Linked DNA regions of Breoghania sp. L-A4. The protein of the gene in region 2 interacts with the protein of the main gene of each other region in a pairwise test. Links are inferred from orthologs where the notes say so. Each region holds a gene or a part of one and is shown on either strand. Other genes may lie near its edges. The genes, in order: uvrA and uvrB.

The links.
Region 1: the proteins of uvrB (region 2) and uvrA interact in binary tests that used the Escherichia coli proteins (3 or more experiments, as listed by UniProt). The link is inferred for Breoghania sp. L-A4 from one-to-one orthologs.

Annotation. Positions count from the first base shown.
Region 1 is NZ_CP031841.1:2,469,632-2,476,480, reverse strand. Bases 988-4,464 are described here. They hold uvrA (excinuclease ABC subunit UvrA), read left to right. Parts: upstream 988-1,342; coding sequence 1,343-4,264; downstream 4,265-4,464. In the rest of the region: D1F64_RS11380 (SapC family protein), read right to left, coding at 1-709; D1F64_RS11370 (GIY-YIG nuclease family protein), read left to right, coding at 4,621-4,905; D1F64_RS11365 (DUF1127 domain-containing protein), read left to right, coding at 5,730-5,879; D1F64_RS11360 (hypothetical protein), read right to left, coding at 6,471-6,849. UniProt on the Escherichia coli protein: The UvrABC repair system catalyzes the recognition and processing of DNA lesions. UvrA is an ATPase and a DNA-binding protein. A damage recognition complex composed of 2 UvrA and 2 UvrB subunits scans DNA for abnormalities.
Region 2 is NZ_CP031841.1:4,667,582-4,674,253, reverse strand. What follows is about bases 1,458-4,757. They hold uvrB (excinuclease ABC subunit UvrB), read right to left. Parts: upstream 4,391-4,757; coding sequence 1,658-4,390; downstream 1,458-1,657. Other genes in these bases: D1F64_RS21345 (diguanylate cyclase), read right to left, coding at 4,499-4,757. Also shown: D1F64_RS21355 (hypothetical protein), read left to right, coding at 459-878; more of D1F64_RS21345, read right to left, coding at 4,758-6,016; D1F64_RS21340 (DUF1344 domain-containing protein), read right to left, coding at 6,226-6,483. UniProt on the Escherichia coli protein: The UvrABC repair system catalyzes the recognition and processing of DNA lesions. A damage recognition complex composed of 2 UvrA and 2 UvrB subunits scans DNA for abnormalities.

The DNA.
Region 1 (6,849 bases), 2.2 Mb from region 2 along the record:
CGTCGTTGCGCAGGCCGAGATAGGCCTCATCGGGCAGTTCCTGCAGGCGGCGCTCGTCGATGACGAAATAATCGGCGATGCGGACGGTTTCACCGTCCTTCAGGGTGAATTGCGCCTGGTTGGAAACCAGCAGGTCCAGCTCCTTGAGCCGGGCGACGAACGTGTCCGTGGCCCCGGCCTGGCGCTGGAAGGTGGCGCAGAACTCCAGCGCCTTTTCCGTCTGCTCGCTCGGCTTGCCGTCGACGAACAGCGGGACCTCACCACCGTCGCGCAACCGCGGGCACGCACTGTCAATGCAGAGCGCGAAATTGTCGCCGCTGTTCTCGCGCACCAGAATATAGGGGTAGCGGCGCACATAACCCGGCACATAGGTGGACGGTTTCCAGCGCCCGTCCGCGCCGACGAACAGATTCTGCTGCTGGCGCAGCCCCACCATCGCCACCGGCTGCGGCACATCGCGCCCAACGAAAACAATGGGATAGGTCCGGCAGGCGGCGGGGAACTCCGCCAGCGTGATGGGGATCGCCTGGGTCGCGGCGGCGAAGCTCATGTCATCGCTGCTATCCAGCCCCAGCGCGCCGTGCCGGTCCGGGTTCAGCGCTTCGGGCGCGGAGTAGAACAGCGGCATCATCGCCCCGCCCTGCGCGGCAGCCGCGGCGCTGCCCGCGCCATTGCCCTCAGCCGGCGTTTCGACGGGATCATCGGTCATAAGCGGTCCCTTGAGACAGGTCTTTCATGGCGGCACTATTGCAAAGATCCAAAGGGATTAGAACAAAAAGGCGCACTCGCCCACAGACTCTTTGCCCGTGTATCAGGCGATCCGGCGGCCCGGACAGGCTTGGCAGGCGGCACGACGCCGCCACGCAATCAGGACAAGCAGCCGGCGCCGATGCCTTGCAGAACCGGTCCGAAACGTCGCGAATTTCATTCAGATCGCTGCGGAATCGGCCCTGTTTCGGGGGGGTGTTTCGATGGATTTGAAGTGTTTTCGAGAAGAATCCGGCCCGATCCCGCTGCGGGGTTCTCCCCACGGAATTTGGGCGGACCATCCCGCGCATTTGCTCTTGTTCTCTTTTTGTACTTCTATAATATTGAGTCTGACAGCGCCTTGATTGACCCGTATAACCTCCCACTTGATGCCACGGGCCTCAAGGGGCATCAGACCGCAGCCAGTTCGCGCGCCGCCCATCCCGGCCCACCGGATCCATCGGGGGCCGCGCTCGAGCGCCACCACGCATTGTTCAGGACCCGGACGCGCCGGGCCCGCGAGGAAGTTTTCATGCCGGATACCAAGCCGCCGGAAGCCACATCCGACGCCGTTACCACCACCGTCGCCACCAGGATCGACGCCACGCGGTTCATCTCGGTGCGCGGCGCGCGCGAGCACAACCTCAAGAACGTCGATCTCGACATCCCGCGCGACAAGCTGGTGGTGATGACCGGGCTGTCCGGTTCCGGCAAATCCTCGCTGGCGTTCGACACGATCTACGCCGAGGGCCAGCGCCGCTACGTCGAAAGCCTCTCGGCCTACGCGCGCCAGTTCCTGGAAATGATGCAGAAGCCCGACGTCGACCAGATCGACGGGCTGTCGCCGGCGATTTCCATCGAGCAGAAGACCACCTCGAAGAACCCGCGCTCCACGGTGGGCACGGTGACCGAGATCTACGACTACATGCGGCTGCTGTTCGCGCGCGCCGGCGTGCCCTATTCGCCGGCGACAGGCCTGCCGATCGAGAGCCAGACGGTGAGCCAGATGGTCGACCGGATCATGGCGCTGGAGGAAGGCACGCGGCTCTATCTGCTGGCGCCGATGATCCGCGGGCGCAAGGGCGAATACCGCAAGGAACTCGCCGAGCTGATGAAGAAGGGCTTCCAGCGCATCAAGCTCGATGGCGTCTTCACCGAGATCAACGAAGCGCCGGCGCTGGACAAGAAGCTCAAGCACGACATCGACGTGGTCGTCGACCGCATCGTGGTGCGGCCCGACATCGCCTCGAGGCTTGCGGATTCTCTGGAGACCGCGCTGCAGCTTGCCGACGGTATCGCGGTGGCGGAATTCGCCGACAAGCCGCTGGAGGCGGCGGCCGAGGGCGCGGTGCTGCAGAACCGCAACGAGACGCACGAGCGGATGCTGTTTTCGGAAAAATTCGCCTGCCCCGTCTCCGGCTTCACGATTTCCGAAATCGAACCGCGGCTGTTCTCCTTCAACAATCCCTTCGGCGCCTGCCCGACCTGCGACGGACTGGGCACGACGCTGAAGTTCGAGGGCGATCTGGTCGTGCCCGACGGCACACTCACCTTGCGCGGCGGCGCGGTGCTGCCCTGGGCCAAGACCGGCTCCACCTCGCCCTATTACGCGCAGACGCTGGAGGCGCTGTGCCGCCACTTCAAGGGGTCGATGAACACGCCGTGGGACGATCTGCCCGAAGGCCTGCGCGATTGCATCCTGCATGGCTCGGGCGACGAGGAGATCACCTTCACCTATGACGACGGCGTGCGCAGCTACCAGACGCAGAAGCCGTTCGAGGGCGTGGTCGGCAACATCGAGCGGCGCTGGCGGGAGACCGACAGCAACTGGGTGCGCGAGGAGCTGTCGCGCTACCAGTCCGACAGCCCCTGCCCGGCCTGCAGCGGCTTCCGGCTGAAGCCCGAGGCGCTGGCGGTGAAGATCGACGGCAAGCACATATCGCAAGCCTCGCAGATGTCGATCCGCCACGCGCGCGACTGGTTCGAGCATGTGCCCGACACGCTCAATGAGAAGCAGAATGCCATCGCCGCGCGGATTCTCAAGGAGATCCGCGAGCGGCTGCAGTTCCTCAACGACGTCGGGCTGGAATATCTCACCCTGTCGCGCAATTCCGGCACGCTGTCGGGCGGCGAGAGCCAGCGCATCCGGCTGGCCTCGCAAATCGGCTCGGGGCTGACCGGCGTGCTCTATGTGCTCGACGAGCCCTCGATCGGGTTGCACCAGCGCGACAACGCGCGGCTGCTGGTGACGCTCAAGCACCTGCGCGATCTCGGCAACACCGTGATCGTGGTGGAGCACGACGAGGACGCGGTGCTGGCGGCGGATTATGTGGTGGACGTGGGCCCCGGCGCGGGCGTGCACGGCGGCCACATCATCGCCCACGGCACGCCGGCCGACATCATGGCCAGCGAGGCCTCGCTGACGGGGCAGTATCTTTCGGGCACGCGGCAGATCCCGGTGCCGGAAAAGCGCAGAAAAATCTCCAAGACGCGGCAGCTCAAGGTGATCGGCGCCACCGGCAACAACCTGCAAAACGTCTCCGCCGGCATCCCGCTGGGCACGTTTTCCTGCGTCACGGGGGTTTCGGGCGGCGGCAAGTCGACCCTGCTGATCGACACGCTGTACCGCGGGGTCGCGCGCAAGCTCAACGGCGCGCGCGCCCATCCCGCGCCGCACGAACGCATCGACGGGCTGGAGTATCTCGACAAGGTCATCGACATCGACCAGTCGCCCATCGGACGCACGCCGCGCTCCAATCCGGCCACCTACACCGGCGCCTTCACGCCGATCCGCGACTGGTTCGCGGGGCTTCCCGAGGCGAAGCTGCGCGGTTACGCGCCGGGGCGGTTTTCCTTCAACGTCAAGGGCGGCCGCTGCGAAGCCTGCCAGGGCGACGGCGTCATCAAGATCGAGATGCATTTCCTGCCCGACGTCTATGTCACCTGCGACGTATGCAAGGGCAAGCGCTACAACCGCGAGACGCTGGAAGTGCAGTTCAAGGGCAAGTCGATCGCCGACGTGCTGGACATGACGGTGGAGGAAGGCGCGGAATTCTTCTCCGCCGTGCCCTCCGTGCGCGACAAGCTCAAGACGCTGCACCGGGTGGGGCTGGACTACATCAAGATCGGCCAGCAGGCGACGACGCTGTCGGGCGGCGAGGCGCAGCGGGTGAAACTCGCCAAGGAGCTGTCGAAGCGCTCCACCGGCCGCACGCTCTATATTCTCGACGAGCCGACGACGGGGCTGCACTACCACGACGTGGCGAAACTGCTCGAGGTGCTGCACGAGCTGGTCGACCAGGGCAACACCGTGATCGTCATCGAGCACAATCTCGAGGTCATCAAGACGGCGGACTGGATCGTCGACCTGGGCCCCGAGGGCGGCGACGGCGGCGGCGAGATCGTCGCCGAGGGCACGCCCGAGGACATCGTCAAGGTTGCGCGCAGCTACACGGGGCAGTTCCTCAAGGAGCTGCTGGAGCGCCGGCCGCAACGGCGGATGACCGCGGCGGAGTAGCCCGGGCGGCGGTTGGGGCCGCGCTGCAGGTCTCAAGAAACAGGCGCCCTGCGGGCGAATCCCTCCTGGATCCCGGATCACGTGATGCGGTCTCGCCGCACACGGTCCGGGATGACGTAGAGAGTTGAAGATCCACAGCGGCCGTTGCGCCTGTCGCGTCTTGTCTCTGAGGCTTGTCCAAGACAATCTTGCCCCACAAGCCCTCATCAGGCTTCAACCCTCCGCGTCATTCCGGACCGAGCACGCGCAGCGTGTCGAGAGATCCGGAATCCAGGAGGAAAGAGCCCGGAGGGCGCTATTCTTCTTTTCCAGCACCGCGCTCTTGCCTCCGATATCCGCATATTTCACGATGAGCCATGGCCTATGTCTACATCATGGCGTCGGGGCGCAACGGGACGTTCTATGTGGGCGTGACGACGGATCTGTCGCGGCGCGGCTTTGAACATTCCTCCAAGCAAACGGACGGATTTACGGCGCGCCACGGCGTCTCCAAGCTCGTCTGGGCTGAGAGGTTTGACAGCGTCACCGATGCCATCGCACGGGAGAAACAACTGAAAAAATGGAAGCGCGCCTGGAAGCTCGCGCTGATCGAGGAGGCAAACCCGGACTGGCGGGATCTCTTCGAATTCGGTCTGGAATGAGCGTGGGCGGACGATTGAGAAGAACACTGCGCCGTGCGGGCGCGTTCCTCCTGGATCCCGGATCGCGTGATGCGGCCTGCCGCACACGGTCCGGGATGACGTAGAGAGTTGAAGATCCACAGCGGCGGGTGCGCCTGTCGCCATCGCATCGGCCGCCAGCTCATGGCCCACCGTCCCCGTCTTTCCCGCGTCATCATCCCTCCTCCGCCGTCATCACCCGGCGAAGTCCGGGTGATCCACTCTGTGTGCGGCACGGTTTGAGCTTTTGTGGACAATCCAATGCCGCTCCGCGATGCGCCATACGCCTGCCGCACGCGGGATTGGATACCCCGGACTTCGCCGGGGTATGACGCCGACGGGCTCGAGCCCGCGTCAAATATGACGAATGCCTCACTGGGAATGCGGAAACGGATGCGGGCCTAATGGTCGCGCGTTACAGCCCTGGCCATGTGGACCGGATGTGACGGCGGGCAGTGCGAGAAGAAACACGCGCCATGCGGGCGAGTCTCTCCGCGACATTCCGGAGCAAGCACGCGCAAGCTTGTTGAGAGAACCGGAAAGCAGGAGAAACGCGCCAGAAAGGCTCCTATTTTTGGCATCGCGAGGCCCTTGAAAGCCGCGCTCAATCAACATGTTACGCACGGTTTTCCGCCATTATTGTGCACTGCACATGCTGCTCTGCACAAATTGCATGGCTGCTTTGCAGCATTGGCTCTCCACAAACCGGATGCCCTCGCCTACTTATCGATCATCGAGACAACGCGCCGCACCGCAAACAACGCGAAGCTGCTGGCGCCCAAGAGTAGAAGTTCTGGAGCAAGACAATGATCAACTCGATCACGCGCAAGTACCACAGCTGGAAGAAATACCGCGAGACCTACGACGAGCTCGCCCGTCTTTCCAACCGCGAGCTGCACGATCTCGGCATCGGCCGCTCGGACATCGAATTCGTGGCCCGCAAGACGGCCCGCTAAGTTTCGTGCCCTTGAAATAATCTCCTCCCTTATTTCAAGGACACATCCCGAAGGGGCTACCTCCTCCCAGCCCCCAAGGACCCCGACGAGGCACCCTCCTCCCAGCCTCCTAGGAAAAAAGACGCCCACCGGTACCTCCTCCCGCCGGTGGGCGTGTTTTCCCTAAGTCGGGCACGCACAATCCGGGACCACCGTTTGGTCCGCACAGTTTGCGCCGTTGAAGTGACCTCCTCCCCACTTTGACAGCGCACTATCCGAAGGGGCTTTCTCCTCCCAGCCCCCAAGGAGCCCGACGAGGCACCCTCCTCCCAGCCTCGTAGGAAAAAAAGACGCCCACCGGTACCTCCTCCCACCGGTGGGCGTTTTTTTATGCGCTTTTTCCAACATATGATTTCCGGTCGGCACGAAGCCGCCTATCCTTCGAGGCCCGCTTGCGCGGGCACCTCAGGATGAGGTCATCGTGTTAATGGTTTCGACGTGGCTGCGCCCGTGCGGCGCCATCCACGCAGAGGCGGGATGGACAATCTGACAGCCCCATCGGGAGCCGAGTGTGATCGAACGGGAGATGGCGCCGCGTTTCGGGCTAGGGCGTCAGGCGTCGCCGGGATATTTCGCGAACCACGTGTCCAGCGGCATGATGTCCGGCGCGACGCCGTTGGCGTGCGGCCAAGAATCCACCGCGAAGGATTTGCCCGCCGCCTTCTCCGTGACCACGGCGGTGGCGTGCGGATAGCGTCCATCGAGGAAGAAGCCGCGCGCCACCGGGCTGCGCACGCTGTGATGGGTGAGAAGCCCCGCCTTCTCGGCCACGACCAGCAGGCTGGTCGTGTTGGTCGCCTCGTCGATGCAGTCCATCTGGCCGCGCACGCCGGCGTTCTGCGCGTCAAAGCCGCCTGCGTCGTTGGCCGAACCGACGACCGGCGCGACCCGCTTTTCCTGCCATTGCACGGCGCGGGATATGGCGGCGCGT
Region 2 (6,672 bases):
ACTTGATCTGGGGTCCATACCGATCTGGTTCGGCGCGGGAGGCGGTTGTGACGCGTGCGGCTCCATGCAGAACCATGATGGCATCCCCGCACCGAAACATCACGGAATAGGTCCCAGATCTGCGCGGCGTCATTTCATGCCGCAGCGCGTCCGGGATGACACCGAAGGCTTTGAGAAATCCGCCAAAATCAACAGCGCCGCCCCTCACCGGAGCGTGCCGCCCGACCTCTCCCGACTGGAGACCTGAAACGGGCCGCCCGTCGCTACCGGCGAGGTCACGGCGGGCGACACCCGAACGGGTTAATGCGACTGACGCGCCTGCGGCCAGGGGCGGTCGCGCGGCGCTGGTTTTCGCTTGATACTCCTTCCCGTTCTGGCCAAAGTCACAGAACGGGACGCTACGGAAGGAAGGCAATCGGCACTTTCCCACGGACCGGGCGATCACGAGAGGGGGGACGATGACCGCATCACGAACGTCCATTCGCGGCGCGACAATCGCGTTGCTCCTGGTCGCCAGCAGCGCCGGCATAGCGCGAGCCGAGACGATCCGTCTCGACGTGCCGGCGGGCTACAGCGGCCGGCTGTGGAGCTTCTACGCCTATAATCAGGACACCTGCGCCGACGTCGCGATCCGAGGACACTCCGTGCTGCGCCAGCCGAAGCACGGCACAGTGAGCCTGCGGATCGAACCCAAGCGCGAAACTCGCAAGGGCAAGAAGTGCTTCGGCAAGTCGTTCAAGGCGCTCTACGTCTACTTCAGGGCGAAGGGACGCTACAAGGGCGGCGACGCTTTCGAAGTCCGCGCACGCCACACCTTCAACGCCAGCGAACGGAACATGGTCAGCCAGAGGGTCCGGTTCGTCCTCGATCTGAAGTAGCAGCAGGAGAACCCGAATCCCGCCGCACGCTGAGAGAAGCTCCCTCTCCCAGGAGGAAGGGCTGGGTGAGGAGTTTCGATGTCCTGGAAGTACGGAAGGCGCTGCTCCGCTCACCGGGACGCTCCGCGCCGACCTCTCCCCATGGGAGAGGTGAAGACAATTCGCGTCCGGCCCGACATGCTGGACTTGATCCGGGGCCCATATCGATCTGGTTCGGCGCGGGCGATGGTGGCGAAGGGCCGAGGCCAAGCGGATCTGCGGATCCCCGACGGCGCTCCCGCGCGGAGAGATCGCGGGTCCCGCGTCTGCGGAGCAGCACTCACGTGCCGCGCCGCGCACGGGATGACGCGGAAGGTTTGGCGACTCCAACAACAGCTCCCGAGATGCGCCGCATCCGCCCCCTCTCCCTCAGGGAGAGGGCTGGGGTGAGGGGTTTTTCGCTCACGGGGATACGGAGAGCCCTGCCCCTCACCCGGGCGTGCCGCCCGACCTCTCCCCATGGGAGAGGTGATTGGGGGCCCGAACTCCGGCCGAACTCACCCCGAGGAGGCGCGCCAGTGCCGTCAGCAAGGATGGGCCGCACGCGCGGAGCCCGTCCTTCGAGACGCGAACTGCGTTCGCTCCTCAGGACGTGGCCGTCGTGGAGCGCTTCTCGCGAAGGGCGCTGGCCGCGCGAAAGGTGCGCTTCGCGCAGATGGTCGCTGGGTCCCGGCTCTCGCGATGCACCTGCGGTGCACGCGGGCCGGGATGACATTGAATACGTGGCGCGGCTTTTGGCGCTACCGCCCCGGACGCCCGCTTTTGCCGGGGCGGCCGCGCTTGGCGTTTGACCTGGAATCGTCCGAGCCGATGCCTGGGCGGCCGCGCGGAGGGGTGCCAAGCGGCACTTCCGTGCGGCCCACGGTCATCTCGTCCAGCGTGTTCTTGCGGACCTTGGAAGAGGCCAGAACGTTGGCGTTGCCGGCGAACTGCCTGTCGCCCTTGTAGCCGCCGCTGCGGCCCTCGACGGCGGACTGGCGGGCCAGCGGATCGTCCGAAATCGCCAGTTCGGTTTCCTGCAGCCGCTTGACCTCGTCGCGCAGCCGCGCCGCCTCCTCGAATTCCAGATTGGCGGCGGCGTCGCGCATGCGCTTTTCCAGATCCTCGATATGCGCCTTGAGGTTGTGGCCGACGAGCGGCGCTTCGGCGAAGCCGGCGTCCACCGTGACGTGGTCGCGCTCGTAGACCGAGCCGAGAATGTCGCCGATGTTCTTCTTGATCGATTCCGGCGTTATCCCGTGCTCGAGATTGTAGGCCACCTGCTTCTCGCGGCGGCGGTCGGTCTCGCCGATGGCGCGCTCCATCGAGCCGGTGATCCTGTCCGCGTAAAGAATGACGCGGCCGTCGACGTTGCGCGCGGCGCGGCCGATCGTCTGCACCAGCGAGGTCTCCGAGCGCAGAAAGCCTTCCTTGTCGGCGTCGAGAATGGCGACCAGCCCGCATTCGGGGATATCCAGCCCCTCGCGCAGCAGGTTGATGCCGACCAGCACGTCGAAGGCGCCCAGCCGCAGATCGCGCAGGATCTCGATGCGCTCCAGCGTGTCGATATCGGAATGCATGTAGCGCACGCGCACGCCATTCTCGTGCAGGTATTCGGTCAGGTCCTCCGCCATGCGCTTGGTCAGCACGGTGACCAGCGTGCGGTAGCCCTGCGCCGCCACGGCGCGCACCTCGCCGAGCAGGTCGTCGACCTGGGCGGTGGCGGGGCGGATGTCGATGGGCGGATCGGTGAGGCCAGTGGGGCGGATGACCTGCTCGGCGAAAACGCCGCCGGTCTGTTCCATCTCCCAGCCGCCGGGCGTGGCCGAGACGCAGACCGACTGCGGCCGCATGGCGTCCCATTCCTCGAAGCGCAGCGGCCGGTTGTCCATGCACGAGGGCAGCCGGAAGCCGTATTCCGCCAGCGTCGCCTTGCGCCGAAAGTCGCCGCGGTACATGCCGCCGATCTGCGGGATCGTCACATGGCTCTCGTCGGCGAAGACCAAGGCGTTGTCCGGCAGATACTCGAACAGGGTGGGGGGCGGCTCGCCGGGCGCGCGGCCCGTCAGATAGCGCGAGTAATTCTCGATGCCGGCGCAGGCGCCCGTCGCCTCCATCATCTCCAGATCGAACAGCGTGCGCTGCTCCAGCCGCTGCGCCTCCAGCAGGCGGCCGTGATCGTAGAGCTCGGCGAGCCGCTGCTTGAGTTCCGCCTTGATGGATTTCGTCGCCTGGTTGAGCGTCGGCTTGGGCGTCACATAGTGCGAATTGGCGTAGACCTTGACCGACTTCAGCTCGCCCGACTTCTGCCCGGTCAGCGGATCGAACTCGGTGATGGAATCGATCTCGTCGCCGAACAGCGAGACGCGCCAGGCGCGGTCCTCGTAGTGGGCGGGAAAGATCTCGATGGTGTCGCCGCGCACCCGGAAGGAGCCGCGCTGGAACGACGCGTCGTTGCGCCGGTACTGCAGCGCCACGAGGTCGGCCAGCAGCTGGCGCTGGTTGATGCGCTCGCCCACCTCGATGGCGAATGTCATCGCGGTGTAGGTTTCCACCGAGCCGATACCGTAGATGCAGGAGACCGAGGCGACGATGATCACGTCGTCGCGTTCCAGCAGCGCCCGGGTGGCGGAGTGGCGCATCCGGTCGATCTGCTCGTTCACCGTGGATTCCTTCTCGATGAAGGTGTCGGTGCGCGGCACATAGGCCTCGGGCTGGTAATAGTCGTAGTAGGAGACGAAATACTCCACCGCGTTGTCGGGGAAGAAGCTCTTGAACTCGCCGTAGAGCTGCGCCGCCAGCGTCTTGTTGGGCGCCAGGATCAGCGCCGGGCGCTGGGTGCGGGCGATCACCTGGGCCATGGTGTAGGTCTTGCCCGAGCCGGTGACGCCGAGCAGCACCTGCGTCTGCTCCTGATCGTTGACGCCGGCCACCAGTTCCTCGATGGCGGTGGGCTGGTCGCCCGCGGGTTCGAAGTCCGTTACCAGACGGAACGGCACGCCGCCTTCGGATTTCGCCGGCCGAAGCGGACGGTGCGGCACCCAGGCCTCGCCGTTCTTGTGCAGCGGATTGCCGCTCTCGATCAGCGCCGACAGCGCCGCGACTGTGGCCGTCGCCGAGGTGTCGCCGGACAGCTCCGGAAGCGCGTTCTTGGAACGCTTCTTCTTCCTGGTCTCGGCCACCTGCTTGTCGAGCAGCGCCTCGGCGTCCTCCAGCGAAATATCCAGCCCCGCGATGGGGTTCATGCCGCCGGCCGCCTTCTCGCGCGGGGTGCTGGCCGTCTCGACCTTTTTCGCGCGCGGCTTTTTTGCGGGTTTTTTGGCCGCAGGTGTCTTCGCGGCGGGCGTCTCCGCATCCCGCGCGATCTCCTGCGCCCAATCGGAAATCGAGCCGGAGAGCGGCGCGCCGCTCAGTGGCGCCTGGGGAGACTCACCGAAGCCTTCCACTGTGTCAGGGGTATCGGATTTCTCGGAGGATTTTCTGTCGCTGGCCATTCCGGCAATATGGGGGAAAGGCGGCGGGAGGAAAGAGCGCGTTCCCGATTTGTGCCGAGATTCGTATCCGCCCGCCGCATTCTCCTGACAGGAGGGTGTCACCAGCCCTCACGCGGTCTTGCGGATGCTCGGCGGGGTGTCGGCGTCGTAGAGGTCCTCGATGAAGACGGCGACGTTGCGGCCGCTTTCCTTGGCGTTGTACAGCGACTGATCGGCCATGCGCAGGACCAGCGAGGCGTTGTCGGCGTTGCGCGGGGCGATGGCCCAGCCGATGCTGGCGCCGATCCGGGCGATGCCCGCGCCGACCGGGATCGGCCGCGCCACGTCTTCGACGATCGCGTCGCACAACCAACGCATCCGGCTTTCCTCGACGTTGCCGGTGATCAGCGCGAGAAACTCGTCGCCGCCGACGCGCGCCACCAGCCCGCTCTCGCCGACCAGGGTCAGCAACCGGGCCGCCACCTCGCGGATCACCAGATCGCCCGCGTCGTGGCCATAGGTGTCGTTGACCGCCTTGAAGCGGTCGAGGTCGATCGCCAGCACGGCGCACGGATGCTTGCGGCACGTGGCCATGGCGGCGTCGAGCGCATCGCCGAAACACAGGCGGTTGACCAGCCCGGTCAGCGAATCGTGCAGAGCCAGATGGCGGTTGCGCGCCTCGCTTTCCTCCAGCGCCCTGGACTTGGCCGCCAGCCTGCGCGCGGCGATGGTGCCGAGCACGATGAGCGCCAGCATCAGTCCGGCGGCGATCGGCTCCACGGCCGCGCGGATGGCGGTGCCGGGCGCGGAACTGGCCCACTCGAAATAGCCGATCGGCTGCGCGGCGCCGACGTCCACGGGCACATTGGCGGCGCCCGAGATCTCGTCCGGCGCGTAGTGGAAACCCTTGAGCAGGAACGTGGCGCCAATGCCGGCGACCAGCTTTTCCTCGAGAAACCGCACCGAGACAAGGACGCCCGGAGGTCCCTCCGGATGCCGGGCGGCATCGGTCTCGGGAATGATCGCCGTGGCGCTGACCAGCGCGGGACGATCGCCGATCTCCCGCACGTCGCTGGCGAAGATCGGCGCCAGTTCGCCCTTTTCGACGTATTTGATCCGGTAGCCGCCGGCGGTGGGCCGGCGCTCCGCGAAATAGCCGGCGCGGGCGGTCTCGACCAGATCGCGCGCGATGCCGAGCACCTCGGCGCCGGCGGCCGGAGCCACGATTTCGTCCTCCACGGCCACCATCATCACATCGTCCGCGGGACCGATGATCATCGTCCAGTCGTGGTCGTAGTCACCCCACATCTGTCCCGCCAACGCCTGGGCAAAGGCCGGATCGATCGCGCCGCCGTGCACCTGGCGGATCGTCTCATCGTTGACGGCGGGAAATCTCTGGTCACGGGCAAGCAGGGTCGCCTGGTTGAGAAGCGCCTCGTGAACCAGCGCCTTCTCATGGCGCAGCGCGATCACGTCGGCGCGTTCCGTCATCGTCGTCAGGAGATAGGCCGTGGCGACGATTCCCGCCGCCAGCAGCGTGAAGATCGCCACATAGACGAGATGACGCAGCCCGAAGCGCGCCTTGCGTTGCGCGAAGGCGGTCGGCGCGAAGACGTCCGGCTTGGACAGTCGTGAATCGCGATACATGCGTGAGAGGCTCCACCGGAAGTTTGGCGGAGAGTATCGCCCATACGGGTGAAGCAATTCTAAGCGCTTGCCCGTATTGCCGAAAACGGCCCGCCTTGGTTAACCGGCGGTAAACGGGCATCCGCCGGCTTGCCTCGGGCCAATGCGAAGAAAAGCGGGCGCGCCGGTCACCGGCCGCCCGCCTGTTTCCAGTGCCTCGACCGGGAGGCCTATTCGGAGATTTCCATCGAGGTGACGACCATCTGGTCATCGATGGTTTCGACGCTCAGCATCACCTCGTCACCGACGTCGAGATTGTCGACGCTGACGGCCTCGTCGAGCACGAAGATATCGCCGCTCTCGAGCACGAGCTCGCGGGTTTCCAGATCGAAGGCCTCGACCTTGCCGGAAACCGCTTCCGCGGCGATTGCCGAGCCGGATATCAGGGACAGGACAAGGGCGGAAAGAACAACAAAACGCGTGCGCATGATACGCTCCCGAAACGCCGGCGCTTTCTCTCGAGCGTCCAACCGTGGAAGGCTCCCAGCCGGCGGATGGAACATGAATCGGGACGGCTGCGCGCGCAATTGATCCAAATAAATATTTTCCCATCCCAAATCCCGCCACAGTGTTGATCCTGCAGCACTAATTCAGGCGAATTGGTGTCGCGACGCACC